Regions from separate parts of the Streptomyces sp. URMC 129 genome, predicted to be linked through region 2. Evidence: riboswitches for the same ligand, from Rfam matches in the RefSeq annotation. Region 2 holds a riboswitch; the other holds the start of a gene.
What was found. A riboswitch is a leader RNA that binds a small molecule or an ion and turns the genes downstream of it on or off. The one in region 2 is predicted to bind glycine.
Positions count from the first base shown of each region.

Region 1: linked by a shared signal. The riboswitch ahead of gcvP (aminomethyl-transferring glycine dehydrogenase) and the one ahead of gcvT (glycine cleavage system aminomethyltransferase GcvT) in region 2 are both predicted to bind glycine.

Region 1 is NZ_JBPQTQ010000026.1:27,993-32,398, forward strand. It holds gene gcvP (aminomethyl-transferring glycine dehydrogenase) at 1-2,273, opposite strand, end outside; glycine riboswitch at 2,459-2,556, opposite strand; gene ACSNOC_RS08125 (PRC-barrel domain-containing protein) at 2,693-3,091, shown strand; gene ACSNOC_RS08130 (DNA polymerase IV) at 2,986-4,406, opposite strand, start outside.
Region 2 is NZ_JBPQTQ010000083.1:12,624-17,029, forward strand. It holds gene ACSNOC_RS17885 (Dps family protein) at 1-328, opposite strand, end outside; gene ACSNOC_RS17890 (enhanced serine sensitivity protein SseB C-terminal domain-containing protein) at 448-1,224, opposite strand; gene ACSNOC_RS17895 (enhanced serine sensitivity protein SseB) at 1,336-2,103, opposite strand; glycine riboswitch at 2,253-2,344, shown strand; gene gcvT (glycine cleavage system aminomethyltransferase GcvT) at 2,518-3,648, shown strand; gene gcvH (glycine cleavage system protein GcvH) at 3,699-4,082, shown strand; gene ACSNOC_RS17910 (protein kinase domain-containing protein) at 4,132-4,406, opposite strand, start outside.

The sequences.
Region 1 (4,406 bases), on a different contig from region 2:
GACACCGGGCCCCCGCCGCCGCCCGCCGGACCCGCCTCGGGCCGGAGCGGGTGCCCCGGCAGGTACGGCGCCAGGTGGGCGCGGACGGCGACCGGGCCGACCCCGGGTCCGCCGCCGCCGTGCGGGATGCAGAACGTCTTGTGCAGGTTCAGGTGCGAGACGTCGGCTCCGAACCGGCCCGGCCTGGCCAGGCCCACCAGCGCGTTCAGGTTGGCGCCGTCCACGTACACCTGGCCGCCCGCGTCGTGCACGGCGGCGCAGATGCCGGTGATGTCCGCCTCGAAGACGCCGTGCGTCGAGGGGTAGGTGACCATCAGCACGGCCAGTTCGTCCGCGTGCCGGGCGATCTTCGCACGCAGGTCCTCGGCGTCGACGTCGCCGTTCTCGCCGGTGGCGACGACGACGACCTTCATGCCGGCCATCACCGCGCTGGCGGCGTTGGTGCCGTGGGCGGAGGACGGGATCAGGCAGACGGTGCGCTGCGGCTGGCCGGCCGCCCGGTGGTAGGCGCGCACGGCGAGCAGCCCGGCCAGCTCGCCCTGGGAGCCGGCGTTGGGCTGGAGCGACACCGCGTCGTAGCCGGTGATCTCGGCGAGCCGCTGCTCCAGCTCCCGGACGAGCGCGAGATAGCCCTCGGCCTGGCCGGCCGGGGCGAAGGGGTGGATCGCGGCGAACTCGGGCCAGGTGACCGGCTCCATCTCGGCCGTGGCGTTGAGCTTCATGGTGCAGGAGCCCAGCGGGATCATGCCGCGGTCCAGCGCGTAGTCGCGGTCCGCGAGCCGGCGCAGGTAGCGCAGCATCGCGGTCTCCGAACGGTGCCGGTGGAAGACCGGGTGCGTCAGGTACTCGTCGGCGCGCAGCAGCGCCTCCGGCAGCGCGTCGGGGGTGCGGGCGTCCAGCGCGTCGACGCCGAACGCGTCGCCCGCGACGCCGAACGCGGCCCACACCGCGGCGAGCTGCGCCCGGCCCGTGGTCTCGTCGCAGGCGATGCCGACGTGGTCGGCGTCGGTGAGGCGGAGGTTGACCCCGGCCTCGCGGGCCGCCGCCACCACGGCCGCGGCACGTCCGGGCACCCGCGCGGTGACGGTGTCGAAGAACGCGTCGTGCACGACCTCGACGCCGCCGTCGCGCAGCCCGGCGGCCAGCAGCGCGGCGTAGCGGTGGACGCGGCGGGCGATGGCGGCCAGGCCGTCCGGCCCGTGGTAGACGGCGTACATCCCGGCCATGACGGCGAGCAGCACCTGCGCCGTGCAGATGTTGCTGGTGGCCTTCTCGCGCCGGATGTGCTGCTCCCGGGTCTGGAGGGCGAGCCGGTACGCGGTGCGGCCGTCGGCGTCGCGCGAGACGCCGACCAGGCGGCCGGGCAGGCTCCTGGCATAGCCCTCGCGGACGGCCATGAAGGCGGCGTGCGGCCCCCCGAAGCCCATCGGGACGCCGAACCGCTGGCTGGTGCCGACCGCGATGTCCGCGCCGAGGGCGCCGGGCGGGGTGAGGAGGGTGAGGGCGAGCAGGTCGGCGGCGACGGTGACGACGGCGCCCAGCTGGTGGGCGCGCGCGATGAGGGCGCGCGGGTCGCGGACGGCGCCGGAGGCCCCGGGGTACTGGAGCAGCACACCGAAGATGCCGCGCTCGGCGACCTCCCCGGGGATGCCGTCGGCCAGGTCCGCGACGACGACCTCGACGCCGGTCGGCTCGGCGCGGGTCCGTACCACGGCGATGGTCTGCGGCAGGCAGTCGGCGTCGACCAGGAAGACGCCGCCCCGGCCCTTGCCGACCCGGCGGGCCAGGGCCATCGCCTCGGCGGCGGCGGTGCCCTCGTCGAGGAGGGAGGCGCCGGCGACGGGCAGGCCGGTGAGGTCGGTGACGACGGTCTGGAAATTGAGCAGCGCCTCCAGTCGGCCCTGCGAGATCTCCGGCTGATAGGGCGTGTAGGCGGTGTACCAGGCCGGGTTCTCCATGACGTTGCGCAGGATCACCGGCGGCGTGAAGGTGCCGTAGTACCCCAGGCCGATCATGGAGTCCAGCACCGTGTTGCGGGCCGCCAGCGCCCGCAGCTCGGCGAGGACGGCGGCCTCGTCGCGGGCGTCGGGCAGCAGCAGCGCGTCGGTGGAGCGGATGGCCTCGGGCACCGCGGCGGCGGTCAGCTCGTCCAGGGAGCCGAAGCCGACGTGGGCGAGCATCTTCGCCACGTCGGCGGCGTCCGGGCCGATGTGCCGGGCGGCGAAGGGCGTGCCCTGCTCCAGGGCGGACAACGGAATGCGGTGGACGTTCATTGCGGAGGCTCCTCCTGGTCGCGACGACCCGCGGGGGTGCCAGGCGGCCGTGCCTGACGGGCCTCCCCCTCTGTCATGTCGACCTGAGAGCTTCGCCGTGTCACTCGCGCGGCACGGCTTGCACCGTCGGTGAGGCCGGACGCGGATCCGGCGGGTCCGCGGGCCGTCCTGCTTTCCAGAGTGGCTTCCCTCGCGCGGTACGGGGGCCTGAGAGATTCCGGGGAGGGTTTGCTCCTTCGGCGCCCGGTGCCGGGTGACACCGGGACTCTCCCGCACGAGGTCGTCAACCGTCTTCGAGCCTACCAGCGCCCCCTTCGCGCGGTACGGGGGAGCCACTCGACTGGCCAGCGGGCGGATTGTGCTCTTACGTATGTCATAGAGGACTTTTTCCTGACGAGTGGCGATCGGTTGGAGGAACCGTGCAGACCGACATCGACCCCCGGAGCCTGATCGGCCGCAAGGCGTTCGACCGGAACGGCACCAAGATCGGCACGGTGGACGAGGTGTACCTCGACGACGCCACCGGGGTGCCGGAGTGGGCGGCGGTGCGCACCGGGCTGTTCACCCGGGACGCGTTCGTGCCGCTGGAGCCGAGCGAGCTGGTGGACGACGCGCTGCGGGTGCCGTTCGAACGGGCGCTGATCAGAGACGCGCCCGACTTCGGGGTGGGGCGCCACCTCTCCCCCGAGCAGGAGCTGCGGCTCTACCACCACTACGGGCTCGACGTGCCCAGCGCCGGGGACGAGGGCGCCGACGAGGACTTCGGCCGGCTCGCCTCCCCGGGCGACGGTCCGGACCGGACCGACCGGACGGACTGACCCGCCCGAACGGCCTGAACGGCCCCGGCGGCGGCCAGCGGCAGCGGCTCGGCGAGCGCCAGCTCCGGATCGTCCACGGCGAACGTCCGCACCCGGCCCGGCTCCGACCCGGGCCGCTCGAACCGCACGGTCACCCGGCCCAGTCCGCTGCCCTGCACCCAGCCCGGCCCGTACCGCTCGTGCGCCACGTCGAGCCCCGGCAGCCAGCGCCGGGGCGCCTCCGGCCCGGCCTCCGCCGGCCTGCCCGCCTCCGGCTCCGGCTCGGCCGCCGCCTCCCGGCTCCCCTCCACCGCCTGGGCGAACAGGTCTTCCTGCGTGAACGAGGCCAGGGCACTCACCCCGACGCCCAGCAGCCGGACCCCCGCGGTGGTGTCCACCCCCTCCAGCAGCCGGTCGGCCGCCTCCCGGACCACGACCGGGTCGTCCGTCGGGCCGCGCAGCGTCTCGGAGCGGGTGAGGGTGGAGAAGTCGTACCGCCGGACCTTCAGCACGATCGTGCGCCCCGAGCGCCCGGCCGCGCGCAGCCGCGCGACGCAGCGGTCCGCGAGCCGCGCCACCTCGGACCGGATCCGCGCCCGGTCGGTGACGTCGACGTCGAAGGTGTCCTCCACGGAGATCGACTTCGTGTCCCGGTCGGCCACCACCGGCCGCTCGTCCACCCCGTTCGCCATGGCGTGCACCGACGCGCCGTGCGCCCTGCCCAGCAGCCGCAGCAGCTCCGCCTCCCCGGCCCGCACCGTCTCCCCGACGGTGGTGATACCGGCCCTGCGCAGCACCTCGGCGGTGGCCGGGCCGATGCCGGGCAGCGTCCGCACCGGCAGCGGCGCCAGCAGCTCCCGCTCGGTGCCGGGCTCGATGAGCAGCAGTCCGTCCGGCTTCGCCCGCTCGGAGGCGATCTTGGCCAGCATCTTGGAGCCGGCCAGCCCCACCGAGCCGCTGAGCCCCGTCGCCTCCCGGATCCGGGCCCGCAGCCGCTCCCCCGCGCGGCGCGCCTCGCCGCCGGTGGCGGCGGTGCCGCCGGCCGCCAGATCGACGAACGCCTCGTCCAGGCTGAGCGGCTCCACCAGCGGGGACAGCTCGGCCAGCAGGCCCATCACGATCTCGCTGATCCCCCGGTAGACCCCGAAGCGCGGGACGAGATACGCGCCGTTGGGGCACAGCCGCCGGGCCTGGGCCGTCGGCATCGCGGAACGCACCCCGAAGCGGCGGGCCTCGTACGAGGCGGTGGCCACCACCCCGCGCGGGCCCAGGCCGCCGACGATCACCGGCTTCCCGCGCAGGCTCGGCTTGGCCGCCTGCTCCACCGAGGCGTAGA
Region 2 (4,406 bases):
CCACCATGGTGCGGATCGCCTGCGTGTCCTGCTGCCAGCCGTCCGCGACCTTCGCGATGCCCGTGGTCGCGGCCACCGTCGAGGCGCGGCCGTCCGGCGAGAGGCCGAGCGCGGCGGCGCGCTCCGCGACCGTGTCGGACTGGTTCCGGGCGGTCTCGACGACCTCGTCGAGCTGGAGGTGAACGGAGCGGAAGCGGGGACCGATGATGTTCCAGTGGGTCTGCTTGGCGACCAGTGACAGATCGATGAGATCCACCAGCGCGCCCTGGAGCGCCTCCCCGACGATCTTGAGGGTGGCGTCCGGCAGCGTGCTCTTGATGGCGTACATACAGCGTCCCCTTTCGGAGCTTTCGTCCATTTTTGCGAAGTCTGAGCGCCAGGTTACCTCCGTGGGCCCGGGGCGGCACCGTGACGGGTAACCCCCGGTGGGCACGCGAAACCAGCGGTTCAGTACGGGCGCGGGTAGCCGTACCCGTGCTGGCGCAGCCCGCCCGGGTCCTGGGCGGGCGGGCCGGGAGTGTCGCGGTCGTAGAACGGGCGGGCGTTGGCGCGCAGCCACATCGCCACCGGGTCGTAGGCGTCGGCCATGGCCACCGTGCCGACCGGCAGCCCGGCGGGCACGGCCTCGATGGCCTGGCTCATCATCCACCGCACCGCCGCCGCGGTCCGCTCCCCCGGGTCGTCCACGTCCAGCCCGATCACCAGGTACGCCGGGCCGAGCGCCGGCCGCACCCAGGCCCGCCGCAGGCTGCGCAGCACGGGCGTGCGCCGGGCGAGCGCGACGAGCCGCTCGTAGAACGCGTCCGCCCGGACGCTGGGTTCGGTGATCCGCAAGGGCCCGGCGGGCAGCCGGTCGAGGCCGCCCGCGATCCGGCGCAGGTCCAGCCACGGGATGCCGAGCCCGCCGCCCGGCGTGTGCGGGTTGAGCCACAGGCCCCAGTGCTCGGGGTAGAGGGCGGCGGCGATGTCCCGGCCGCTGACGACCTCGTGCCGCCGCGTCCAGCCGCTGGCCACCAGCTCCCGCTCGGAGGTGACACCCGGCGCGTAGCCGTGGCCCGCGACCTCCACACTGCCGTACCGCGCCTCCGGCTCTCCCGGGCCGCCGTGCCACAGCAGCATCCAGACCTCGCTCCGGGCCAGGGCGGCGAGCAGCTCCTCGTAGGTGTCCAGCCGGTCGGGCGTGATCAGGGGCAGCAGCTCCTCGACGCTTCGTCCCGCACTCACAGGGGGCGGACCTCCTCGCACCTCGGATGCACCTGTGCCCGTCAGCCACCCCTCACATGCCCGGCACCGCGGCTCCGGAAGCCAGGGACCACGCGGACGGGTACCGGGCGCTCACGCGTTCCGGGCGTAGAAGGGGGGCACGCACTCCCGCAACCAGTCCACCACAGGGTCATCGGCGGCATCCAGCAGAACCAGCTGCACCGGCCAGACGACGGGCCGCGCGGCCAGGGCGCGGCCGAGCGCGTCGTTGACGGCGGTGCGGGACTTCTCGTCCAGGTCCTCCAGCTCCACGCCGATGAAGAGGGACGGCGGGCCGCCCTCCGCGCTGGCCAGCCCGCGGCGCGCGGTCCGCACGAACCACAGCGCGGACAGCTCCGCCGAGGCGGAGCTCAGGAAGTCGACCGGCTCCTCCTGCCAGTCCGGCTGGAACAGCCGCATCCGCGCGCCGGACGGCACGCCCGGGGTGCGCTCGCCCGGCGTGGCGCGGCACAGCTCGGCGACGGCCGAGGGCGGCACCGGAATGCCGACCGTGCCACCGGGATTGACGGCGATGCCGACCTGCGGCGGCAGCCCGCGGGCGAACTCCCAGGCGGGCGCGACGGCGAACGACAGATGCGAGGCGCCGCCCAGGTGGAGCTGCTCGGCGGAGCTGAACACCGGCACATAGACGCCACCGCCCAGGTCGATGGTGGGCAGGTCCAGCGACCTGCTCTCCGGGCCGCCGCCCTCCGGCAGCGGGATCCACACGGAGCTGCGGGAGAGCACCTGGAGCAGCCGGGGTCCCGCGTCCCGCGCGCCGAGCGCGGTGGCGAGGGCCTCCTCCAGCTCGTTGCTCGGCCAGCCGCCGCCGTAGCCGGCCCCCGGCCTGGGCACGCTCATCCCCGTCGACCCCTTGTCTCCCCGGTCCTGTCCGTCCGTCACCACCCTAACGGCTGAGTCCGCCCGGCCGGATGACCCGGCGGCACCCCTGCGACCGTTCATGCGATGATGTGCGAGCAGGACATCAGGACAATCACATACTGGCCGCTCGACCATGCGCGGGAGAGTCCCCGGTCCGCCGGGGCGCCGAAGGAGCAAGTCCTCCCTTGAATCTCTCAGGCCCCGATACCGCGCGCGGAAGGCGAATCTGGAAAGCGGGCCGTCCGCCGCCGGGCCCCGGCGACGCGGTACGGGCCCCACCCACGGTGCAAGCCGCGCCGCCCGGCAGGGTCGCGGCGAACCTCTCAGGTGCCGATGACAGATGGGGAGGGGACGCCCCGCCCCTGTCCCCCTTCCGCCATCCTGGAGCCAGCCATGACGGACGACACCGCCCGCACCCCCCGCCCCACCGCCCTCGACGCGGTGCACCGCGCGCTCGGCGCGACGCTGACCGACTTCGCCGGCTGGTCCATGCCGCTGCGCTACGGCAGCGAGCGGGCCGAGCACCAGGCGGTGCGGACCTCCGCAGGGCTCTTCGACCTCTCCCACATGGGCGAGATCGCCGTCACCGGCCCGGAGGCGGGCGCGTTCCTCGACCACGCGCTGGTCGGCCTGCTCTCCGCGCTGCCCGTGGGCCGCGCCCGCTACACGATGATCTGCGACGCGGCCGGCGGGATCCTGGACGACCTGATCGTCTACCGGCTCGCCGAGGACGAGTACCTCGTCGTCGCCAACGCCGCCAACGCCGGGACCGTGCTGGACGCCCTGACCGGCCGGGCCGCCGGATTCCGCGCGGCCGTGCGCGACGACCGCGACGCGTACGCCCTGATCGCCGTCCAGGGCCCCGAGTCCCCCACCGTCCTCGGCCGCCTGACCGACGCCGACCTGGCGGGGCTGCGGTACTACGCGGGCCTGCCCGGCACCGTCGCCGGCCGCCGCGCCCTCATCGCCCGCACCGGGTACACCGGCGAGGACGGCTTCGAGCTGTTCTGCGCGCCCGGGGACGCCGAGCCGCTGTGGCGGGCGCTCACCGAGGCCGGGCGGCCCGAGGGGCTGGTGCCGTGCGGCCTGGCCTGCCGCGACACGCTGCGCCTGGAGGCGGGCATGCCGCTGTACGGGCACGAACTCACCACCGCCACCACCCCGTTCGACGCCGGACTCGGGCGCGTCGTGCGCTTCGACAAGCCGGGCGACTTCGTCGGGCGCGAACGGCTGGCAGCCGCCGCCGAACGCGCCGCGAGCGCTCCGCCGCGCGCGCTCGTCGGCCTCGTCGCACGCGGACGCCGCGTCGCGCGCGCCGGGTACGCGGTGGTGGACGCCGGCGGCGCCGTCATCGGCCGGGTCACCTCGGGTGCCCCCTCCCCGACCCTGGGCAGGCCCATCGCCATGGCCTACGTCGACCCGGCGCACGCCGCGCCGGGCACCGGGGGTGTGGCCGTCGACATCCGGGGCAGCCACGAACCGTTCGACGTCGTGGCCCTGCCCTTCTACCAGCGCCAGAAGTGAGGGCGTGACGTGACGCCCCACCGCCATCGCCACCGACCAGGAGAAGCACCATGAGCAACCCCGGGAACCTGCGCTACAGCAAGGAGCACGAGTGGCTGTCGCCCGCCGAGAACGGCGTGGCGACGGTCGGCATCACCGCCTACGCCGCCAACGCCCTCGGCGACGTCGTCTACGTCGACCTCCCCGCGGTCGGCGCCACGGTGACGGGCGGCGAGCCGTGCGGCGAGCTGGAGTCCACCAAGTCCGTCAGCGACCTGTACGCGCCGGTGTCGGGCGAGATCACCGAGGTCAACCAGAACGTGGTGGACGACCCCGCCCTGGTGAACTCCGCGCCGTTCGCGGCCGGCTGGCTGTTCAAGGTGCGCGTGGACGACACGGCGGGCGAGCCCGACCTGCTGACCGCCGACGAGTACACCGCGTTCACCGAGGAGTGAGCGCCCCGTGGCCCTCTCCGCGTACTGACGGCGGGGCGCCGACCGGCCGTCAGGGCGGGGGGAGGGCCGCGGTGGCCGAGGTGGCGAGGGTGAGGGCCGTCTCGCACAGCTCTTCGCCCGACGCGTGCCCCGGGTCCTCCGTGATGACGGCCACGCGCAGCATCTCCGTCTTGTCCGTACCGCGCCGTCCGGTGAAGGAGCGGTGTTCCACCCGGACCGTGCACGAGCCGTCCCCGTCGCCGAGCGGGGTGACGAAGGCGTCGCGCCCGCCGATCAGGGTGGGCCGGCCGTCGTCGCCGCTCAGCGCGTCGTTCTGGTCGAAGC